3 regions of the Brevibacillus sp. AG genome follow, and region 3 is predicted to be linked to each of the others. Evidence: riboswitches for the same ligand, from Rfam matches in the RefSeq annotation. Region 3 holds a riboswitch; each other region holds the start of a gene.
The links. A riboswitch is a leader RNA that binds a small molecule or an ion and turns the genes downstream of it on or off. The one in region 3 is predicted to bind cobalamin.
Positions count from the first base shown of each region.

Region 1: linked by a shared signal. The riboswitch ahead of nrdI (class Ib ribonucleoside-diphosphate reductase assembly flavoprotein NrdI) and the one ahead of POF51_RS26915 (ABC transporter substrate-binding protein) in region 3 are both predicted to bind cobalamin.
Region 2: linked by a shared signal. The riboswitch ahead of POF51_RS16855 (energy-coupling factor ABC transporter permease) and the one ahead of POF51_RS26915 (ABC transporter substrate-binding protein) in region 3 are both predicted to bind cobalamin.

Region 1 is NZ_JAQMYO010000001.1:203,832-207,106, forward strand. Features, by position in the region: gene POF51_RS00860 (hypothetical protein) at 1-9, shown strand, start outside; gene POF51_RS00865 (ACT domain-containing protein) at 49-561, shown strand; gene POF51_RS00870 (alpha/beta hydrolase) at 593-1,414, opposite strand; cobalamin riboswitch at 1,585-1,785, shown strand; gene nrdI (class Ib ribonucleoside-diphosphate reductase assembly flavoprotein NrdI) at 1,948-2,307, shown strand; gene nrdE (class 1b ribonucleoside-diphosphate reductase subunit alpha) at 2,294-3,275, shown strand, end outside.
Region 2 is NZ_JAQMYO010000006.1:123,370-126,644, reverse strand. Features, by position in the region: gene POF51_RS16870 (energy-coupling factor ABC transporter ATP-binding protein) at 1-42, opposite strand, end outside; gene cbiQ (cobalt ECF transporter T component CbiQ) at 45-836, opposite strand; gene POF51_RS16860 (energy-coupling factor ABC transporter substrate-binding protein) at 833-1,117, opposite strand; gene POF51_RS16855 (energy-coupling factor ABC transporter permease) at 1,114-1,878, opposite strand; cobalamin riboswitch at 2,023-2,216, opposite strand; gene POF51_RS16850 (quinone-dependent dihydroorotate dehydrogenase) at 2,350-3,275, opposite strand, start outside.
Region 3 is NZ_JAQMYO010000013.1:60,966-64,240, reverse strand. Features, by position in the region: gene POF51_RS26920 (FecCD family ABC transporter permease) at 1-272, opposite strand, end outside; gene POF51_RS26915 (ABC transporter substrate-binding protein) at 297-1,316, opposite strand; cobalamin riboswitch at 1,487-1,686, opposite strand; gene POF51_RS26910 (M24 family metallopeptidase) at 1,700-2,794, opposite strand; gene POF51_RS26905 (alpha/beta fold hydrolase) at 2,913-3,275, shown strand, end outside.

The DNA.
Region 1 (3,275 bases), on a different contig from region 3:
CTGCCGTGAAAACAAGGATAAACCTGACTGGGAGAGTGAAGGCAACACATGACCCAATATGCTGGACTGCGTGAACTAGCTGAACTGATTCAAAGACTCGAGCCAGAGTTAGCGAGTGCACAATTAAGTATTCTTGCTCATGAAAATAAAGAGGAAATCGCAACGCAGTTAGTGGAAGGACTCGGGACGAAGGTTCCTGTCCAACATAGCTCCGGCGAATATGCGAATCATTTGGCGGTGTTGCGGGTAGGAGCGAATAAGTACACCTTGGCGCAAGATTGGAGAGAAGTGTACATCAGTGAAATCAATTACTGTGCGTGTCGCATACCTCCAGGGGCCCATGGATTGTTGGTTCGCCATATCGATTATCCAGGTGTGATTTATGATGTCTCACGAAAACTGGCCGAACATCAAATCAATGTTTCCAAGTTGAATGTATCGCGTGAGCAAAAAGGGAAGAATGCCCTGCTTATCTCTGTGACCGATGAAGAGATTACACCGACGATTGTATCTGCCATCGAAGAGCTGCCCCAAATCACCAAAGTGTTATCTCTACAGTAAGCGAATCATGATAAACAAAAACTGCCCGTTTTTAGCGGGCAGTTTTTTTCGTAGCGAATTTGAGTCCTTGGCTAATTAAGACTGGCAAGACGGACGAATGATTTTCGTCAGCAAATTCTTTAAAGGATGCCTTGATCTGACCTTTGCCCATGGAGGACAATCGTTCGATCATCGCCAGAGATTTTTCTTTGACCAAGAATCGCCCATCGTTTTCCAACTCCCCGATGGTGAGGAGTGCATGGACGTCGAGGTCATCTGTCAGCAGGCTCGGTAATTGACTCTCCTTCGCAAGCAGTACGCTCTCATTCCAATGGATCGAAGGACTGCCAGCTATATAACGCTGAAAAGCGTGTGGTCTCGACAAAAGTACATGCAAGACAAACAAGCCACCTAACGAATGTCCAAAAATCGCTTGTTGCGTCCGATCGATGGGGAAGTCGTTTTCGATACTCGGCTTGAGCTCCTCCTCTAAAAAGGTGAGGAACTGCTCTGCTCCCCCCATCTGAGGCCAGTCTGCTCCTTGTGGGTTGCCAGGAAGCTCTGAGACGGGAACTTCATACGTGTAATCAAAGAAACGGGCAGGGTGGTACGGACCGTCCGTTGGATACCCAATCCCGACGATGATAGCAGGATACACGCCAGTTCGTTCAGGGCCACGTGATTGTATCCGTATCGCTTCGGTCATGGTTGCAAAAACAGAGTTGCCATCTAGCAAATATATGACGGGAAAGCCTGATTCCGGAGGGGGATCGGCAGGTATACTTACGAAAATGTGATAGTCACGCTCTTGATAAGTCATGATTTTACTGTAAGAACGAGGAATGACGACAGGTTGATAGTCGGTGCTTTTCATGAGGGCTACTCTCCAATCTATCCAAGGCTAACCAACGCACACAAAATCTATTATATGAACGATAACCAGAGATTGGCAATAGCCGAAAAAGGAGAATAGTTAGTTTTCGAAAAGAGCGCATACTGAGCTTGACTCCTACGATATATTGAGGTAAAGTAAGTTTTACCAACTACATATTGATGCGGTGAGGTGTTTACCAGCCAGATTTGGTAGACTTAATAGGGAAGTCGGTGAGAATCCGACGCGGTCCCGCCACTGTAATGAGAGAGTTCCATTTGGGGAAAGAATGCCACTGATCTTGAGGGATCGGGAAGGTGAAAATGGAGCGATGATCCTAAAGCCAGGAGACCTGCCTAACCGCTTGCACTGTTTAACCTACGGGAGATAGGGAAGTGTTCGAGCGCGCAATTCGTATTGGCGAATTGCTGATGGAAGTCATCACGCGCATTCGGCATGTAAACGTCGGATGCGCTTTTACTTTGGCTAAATAACATACATACAGAGTAAAAATAGCAGGGGATAGGATGAGGGACATGCTAATCGCTTATGATTCAAAAACAGGAAACGTCCGAAGATTCGTCAACAAAATTAATTTGCCACATGTGGAAATTAGTCAAGATATGGTGTTGGACGAGCCATTCATTTTGATAACATACACGACGGGATTCGGACAAGTGCCGGAGAAGGTGGCGACGTTCCTGAAGCGAAATCATGTCCATCTGCGGGGAGTATCCGCCAGCGGTAACCGCAACTGGGGAACCAGCTTTGCCAAAAGCGCGGATACGATCGCGAGCCAATATGGCGTTCCGGTGATTTCTAAATTTGAACTGTCCGGTACCGGCCGTGACGTGGAACAATTTACGAGTGGGGTGGCAGCAATTGCGGCATATTGAATTGAACAACGAACTGATGCAGCGTGGCAATGACGGATTTTATCAACTGGAAAAGGATCGGGAAGCGGTTGCGGTCTTCATGGAAGAAGTGCAGTCCAATACGATGACTTTTGGCAGTGTCAAAGAGCGCATGGACTATTTGATCGAGAATGACTTCTATGAAAACGTCTATGAAACATACACTGTTGAGCAGGTCGATGAAGTTTACCGTTTGGCCTATGACGCTGATTTTCAATTTGCTTCGTACATGGCTATCTCCAAATTTTATAAAGATTACGCTTTGAAAACGAACGATAAATCGATGTATTTGGAGCAGTATCCAGACCGGGTGGCCGTTGTGGCACTGTCCCTTGGACAAGGTGACTTTGAGCTCGCCAAGCGTTTGACAGTATCCATGATGGATCAACGCTTGCAACCAGCGACACCAACCTTCCTGAATGCAGGCAAAAGCCGCCGTGGAGAAATGGTCTCCTGCTTCTTGCTCGAAATGGATGATTCACTGAACTCCATCAACTTTATTTTGGGAACTTGTATGCAGCTATCCAAAATTGGCGGCGGTGTGGCCGTGAACTTGTCCAAGCTCCGCGGACGAGGAGAGCCGATCAAAGGCGTCGAGGGCGCAGCAAAAGGTGTTATGCCCGTTCTCAAGCTGTTGGAAGATGCGTTTTCCTACGCAGATCAAATGGGGCAACGTAAAGGCTCGGGTGCAGCGTACTACAACATCTTCGGTTGGGATATCAACGAGTTTCTCGATTGCAAAAAGATCAATGCCGATGAAAAAGCACGCATCAAAACATTGTCCATCGGCCTGATCGTACCAAACGTGTTCTACAAGCTGGCTGAGGAAAACAAGCCATTGAATGTGTTTGCTCCGTACTCCGTGTACAAAGAATACGGTGTGCATCTGGATGATATGGACCTCGATGACATGTACGAGGAGCTCTTGGCAAACGATCGCATCAAGAAAA
Region 2 (3,275 bases), on a different contig from region 3:
GGTGTACTGCAAATCAATGAACTCCAACAACCGTGATGTCATAACTACCAACCTCCTGTCCACCACTCAAGCAGCACCAGCAGCATACAGCCTGCGATTGACTCCCATTCATAACGTCGCGAACGAGCATGGGTATGAAACGCGAGCACCTGCATGCTCTCCCCGAAGCCTCTAGCCGCCATTCCTTTATGCAAGGCTTCGTATTTGCGCATCGCTCTGACAAACAATTGCGCAACGAGAACCCCTGCATCCCGAAGCGTCGCTCGGAAGCCGCGATGACCTCCACGCGAACGTTGGGCAATCCAGAGCTGGTGAGAAATCGTTATTAACACAAAAATAAACCGATACATGATCATTAATAAATCAGTCACAAGGACAGGCATACGAAGTCGGCGAAACACCTGCAAGATTTCGGCAAACGGCACGGTAAACAAAATGAAGGCAAAGCAAGATAAGCTCGCCATGGTACGCCAAAATAAGATCCAAACTTTACTGAATGATGACGTCGGCACATAGAGCACATACGACCCCAACTCCCATGCTGCCGCGACCTGGACCTGTACTTCGCCTGCTTTCGCCCCTTCTACCAATAGGGCAGGGAGCCCCGCCGCGAAAAACGAGAGCGACACGATCATAAAGGCACAATAGATACGGACAGGTATACGGGCATACACCACTACCCATACCGTCATCCAAACAACGACGGCCATCTGCATCCATACATGTCCCACCAAGACGAGCAGTAACAATGCACTCGCCAGCAAGAGCTTATGAGCTGGCGGCAGACGTTTCAGCCTGTTTTGATAAGAGAGAGAATCAAGCTGCAGCCCGTTCATTTTTTCCGCTTATCCAACCGACCTTTGTACAAGCCCACGGCGTATCCAACCACTCCCGCTCCCAACGCCGCCTGCACCGCAAACAATAGGCTCTCCGTCTCTCCCCCTGGCGGTTCTATCAGCGGCTGGAACCACGGTTCGTAGTTCGGAGCAATTTCCTTAATCGCTTCCTCCGCCACGCCGTCTGCGCCGCCAAATTCCGAATCCTGCACCAGCAACAGTGGGACAATCGCCAGTACGATTACCCCCAAGAGTAATAGCCAGTTCCATCCTTTTTTCACAGCGATTCCTCCCGTTTGAGCAAACGAAGCTGTGTAAGCTCTTTTGCGTTGTAAGATAACAACCAGTTCCAAACAAGAACGGTCAACAGACCTTCACTGATTGCGAGCGGAACTTGCGTGAATGCAAAAATTCCTGCAAATTTGGCAAACGAGGCCAACACTCCACCAGATTCAGCTGGAAATGCGAGTGCCAGTTGAATCGAAGTCACCACATAGGTAGCGAGGTCAGCCAAGGCAGCCGCCGCAAAAACAGCCAGACGCTGGCTTCCGCGCACTTTCATGATCACCCGATAGATTCCGTATGCCACCAGTGGTCCTACTACTGCCATGGATACAGCATTTGCCCCTAGCGTAGTCAAACCTCCATGTGCCAAAAGCAAGGCTTGAAACAAGAGCACCATGCTCCCTAACACAGACATCGCAAAAGGCCCAAACATAATGGCGCCAAGGCCCGTTCCAGTCGGGTGAGAGCTGCTGCCTGTAACTGAAGGGATTTTCAGTGCAGATAAAACAAATGCAAACGCTCCTGCAACACCAATAAGGAGCTTCATTTCGGGATGTTCTTTTACAATCTTGTTAATCGAGCGAATCCCAAGAATAAAAAATGGCAAGAAGACAGCCCACCAAAATAAGGCCCAGGATAATGGCAAATACCCTTCCATGATGTGCATCGCATGTCCTGTCTCTGGTTCATTGAGCAGGAAATACAGGACAAAGCCCGCGATCATCAAACAAGTAGATACGAGACGAGATCGATTCATGTTCCTTCCTCCTTCACTGACTTTCGTTCTTTTCCTACAAACAAAAAAATCCCATCCATCAATGGACGAGATGTGCACACAAAACAACAGACTGACTATACAGCCTCATTGCCTCGTATTCACCGCTCCTTTCCGCGAAGGTTTTCTGGGTGTGGCTACTAGGTAGGTCTCCTGGCTTCCAGATCCATGCGCTCTTTGTCCTTCCCCATACGAAAATGAGTGGTTTCCTTCTCAAAGAGAGCTCCCTGGTTACAGTGGCGGGACCGCTCGGGACTTTCACCCGATTCCCTGTTACCCTTTATGCGTCACATAAAGGCACCTAACGCCGATCATATAGAGTTGACAGACAATTCATGTTTGTCCCACATCATTATAACGGATCACTACATAAATCGGAAGAATATAAGCAAAAACGCATAAGCCGATGACCCTCTACAAACGGAGCCATCGACCTATGCGTACTTGTTCTATCTATTCTTTTGCGTCTACGCCAATTACTTCACTAATATGTTTAAAACCATCGCGCTGCATGAGCTTGAGTAGCTTTTTGTTAATTTGCTTGGCGATACCTGGGCCTTGATAAATCATCCCCGTATACACCTGAACGAGACTGGCTCCTGCTCGGATTTTCGCGTAGGCGTCTTCGCCGTTATAAATGCCCCCGACACCGATGATGGGTACCTTGTCTCCTACTTCTTGATAAATCTCCTTCACCCAAGCAGTGGAACGCTCCGTAAGAGGTCTTCCGCTCAAGCCGCCCGCTTCCTCGGCAAATCGATGTCCGGAAACCGCCTCGCGTGACAGTGTCGTATTGGTAGCGATAATTCCGGCAATGCCTTCTTCAACAGCAGCGTGAACAACATCGCGCATGTGCTCATCCGACATGTCTGGTGCTACTTTCAGCAAAATCGGCTTTTTCTTGATGGAACGTGCTTCCATTTCGGTTGCCTTTTCCCTTACTGCACGCACCAAATGACGCAAGCTCTCTGTCTCCTGCAAGTCACGCAGATTCGGGGTATTCGGAGAGCTGATGTTAATGACGAAATAGTGACCGTATGCATAGAGCATGTCCATACATTTGCTATAGTCGATGGCCGCCTCTTCATTCGGCGTTACTTTGTTTTTCCCAATGTTAATCCCAATCGGAACATCTGAGTATGCGTAATCGACCAAATGCTGGGAAGCCAAATACGCACCGTGATTGTTGAAGCCCATCCGGTTAATGACAGCTTGATGTTCCGGCAATCGGAACAAACGCGGCTTCGGATTGCCTGGCTGCCCCTGCGGTGTCAACGTCCCGATTTCCACAAACCCAAAACCAAGAGCACCCAACGCGTGATAGACTTCCGCATTTTTATCAAAACCGGCTGCAAGTCCGACTGGATTCGGAAACGTCA
Region 3 (3,275 bases):
ATCGCTACTCCCACTACAGACAGACCTGCTCCGACGATCGCCCCCAAAAGTACACGTGGAAAGCGAATATCCCAAATAATCGTTTGCTCCCCTTTGGACCAATCCACCTCAATCCATTGGGTCAACATCGGAATTTTTGATAAGGCGATTTTCCATACTGTTGTCGGCTTAATTTCCACTGATCCCAAGGTAACTGCGAACGTAATCGAGAGGAAGAGTCCGACCAGTAGAGTAATGATGATATAAGGTAACTTGATCTGTTGCAGTGCCATTCCCTCCCTTAAAAGGGGTATACTCTATTTGAATTTATCCGGGTAGAGTCCTTCCGCCAAAATTTTTAGCGCAATCGGTGCTCGAACGCCTTCAGAAGCCGCAGACAATGGCAGTACCATTAGTCGCTGATTTTTAATCGCCGGGATATCCGCCAGTTCTTTTTTGGTCAAAAGGAAATTGCGTTTTTGCTCAACGGTTCTATCACCGTAGTCTACGATAATAATCACGTCAGGATTGCGACTCACTACTTGTTCCCAACTGACCTCTGCCCAACCCTTTTGAATGTCATCAAAAATGTTCTTACCGCCAGCAGTCTTGATTAAGGAAGTCATGTAGTTGTTGGCTGCTGTGAATGGTTTATCTTCTCCGTTGTCGTACACGAACACTTTAAGTGGCTCGTCCACCTTGCCAATTTTACTAATCGTTTGATCCAATTCACTCTTCATTTTATTAATCAAATCATTGGCTTTGTCTTCCACACGGAAAATGCGTCCAATATTCGTAATGTCTGCAAACACATCGTCGATTGTCGGGCCAGGCATGCTAGAAGACGCTTGCAGATACGATTTGATGCCGACCTTTTCCAAATCCTGCATCGATCCTACACCCTTTTCGCCGAAGCCGCTTTTCCATCCGGCGTACACGAAGTCTGGGTTCGCTGCCAGCAGCACTTCTTTCGTAGGATACTTGTCAGACAGTACCGGAATCTTGTCGTAATCTGCTTTTAACTCTGGAAGGATTTCATCGTCTAGGTATGCAGTTCCGACCATTTTATCAGCCAGGCCCAATGCCAGCATGATTTCGGTAACGTGTTGGTTCAAAGTCACTGCACGCTCAGGTGCTGTTGGATAGGTCATTTCGATGCCATTATTGGTTAGTGTTACAGGCTTGCTCTCTGCTGCTGGTGCAGCCGTTTGTTCGGTTTTGGCTGGAGCCTGTGTTGTCGAAGTGGAGCCGCATGCCGAAACCAAAAGCATGGCAGCTGTCATGATACCGAAAGCTAGTCCTTTCATTACTGTATGTGGTTTGTTTGTCTTAAACATCTGTAATCCCCTTTTCTGTATGTATATGATGAGTTGAACGAAATCCTCCACAAAAAAAGCACCCCCCATTTCAATCGGGAGGTGCATGACAAACGTAGATATAGCTATAAGCAGGCACAAAGGCGCCATTTCATAGACTGTTTCCACATCTGCCCCATCCTCGTGGGTCGATTGTATATGATCGCATGGCAGGTCTCCTGGCTTACGAATCAACACACCCAGCTACCTTCCCATTTTTTGTCTCGCAAAAAACAGTGGCTATTCGCTAGTTGCTCCTCGTTACAGTGGCGGGACCGCGCCGGTTTCTCACCGGACTTCCCTTTTAAGCTGACGGCATATGCCATCTAGCACCATTCGATACGTATTCAATTTTTACGATTTATTCATTCATTGATAGAAGTCAGTTTTTTCGGGAACTGCGTGAGAATTTCAACGCCCGTTTCCGTAACCAATACATCGTCTTCAATCCGCACTCCGCCTACACCTGGCAGATAGATGCCTGGCTCGATCGTAAAGACCATCCCTGGACGAAGCACTTCTTGGTTCTGGCTGTGAACAGATGGATATTCATGTACATCCATCCCAAGTCCATGCCCAAGACGGTGCATGAAGTATTCTCCGTAGCCTTTTGCGGTGATGACATCGCGAGCGGTTTTATCCAAATGCGCAAAAGTCACACCCGGACGAATCTCAGCAATGGCCGCTTCGTTGGCAGCCAATACTGTCTCGTAAATTTCTTGAAGCTGAGCACTGATCTCGCCTACAGCAAAGGTACGAGTAATATCGGATACATATCCGTTGGCTGCTACCCCGATATCAAACAAAAGCAAGTCGCCTTCTTGCACCTGGCGCGTTCCTGGTTTCCCGTGTGGCAGTGCCGACTTCTCCCCTGCCAATACCATGGACGTAAAGGACGGACCTTCGGCACCCAAGCGCTTCATCTGGAATTCCAGCTCAGCTACGATTTCTGTCTCGGTCATGCCTGTCTTGACTTTTTTCAGGGTCTCCCGCAAGGAATCCTCGACCAACTGAACAGCGTGCTTCAAACGCTCCACTTCATCCGCCGATTTGATCAAACGCATTTCACGCAGTGGCTCTTCTACATCCACATAGCTCGACGCCAGAACAACCTGTCCAAGTGCTTCATAACGCTCGACAGTCATATGACTTTTTTCAATACCGAGCTTCGTCAAGTTCGCTGGCAACACTTGCTTGAGGATTTCATAGGGGTTTTGGATATCCGTATGTGTATGGATATCTTGAACGAACGAAGCCTCTGCGGCTGCCTCACGATCAAGAGCAGGTACAATCAAAGAAGGTTTTCCCTCAGCAGGAATAACGAGACCCATAAAACGTTCATGCGGGTCTGTAAAAAATCCGGTCAAATAGTAAACGTGCTTAGGGGAGGTAATCAACACCGCGTTCAGCTCTTGCTCTGTCAAAAACGTGTGGAGCTTCGAAATGCGCTCTTGAAACAACTTCTTCACCCTGCTTTCACCAATTATTCTATTGCGAGAATACCACTTCCCCATCAAAAAAAGAAGAGTTCAAATGAAAAATCTACTTCATATCGGACAACCTAAGGGTGGGGTGAAAATGAAAATGGAACAAATACTCGTCCATCAGGATGGCAAGCAGTTTGCTTTTCACATATCGGGAAAAGGCCAGCCGTTATTGTGTATCCATGCGCCATGCATCGGCTCTATCAATTTTGTTTATCAGCAAACGCTCGCAGATACATATCAGATCATTGTCCCTGATTTGCCCGGACATGGCGACAGTTCACCGACGGAGACGCCTTTTTCCATTGGAGAACTGGCAGAACAGCTCCATAAGCTTGTCCGGTCACTCGGCATTGAACGTCCCTTTATTTTGGGGTACTCCCAAGGTGTTTCTATCGCCCTTGAATATTGTCTTCGCTATTCGGATGCTGTAAAAGGCGCCATACTCGTGAGCGGC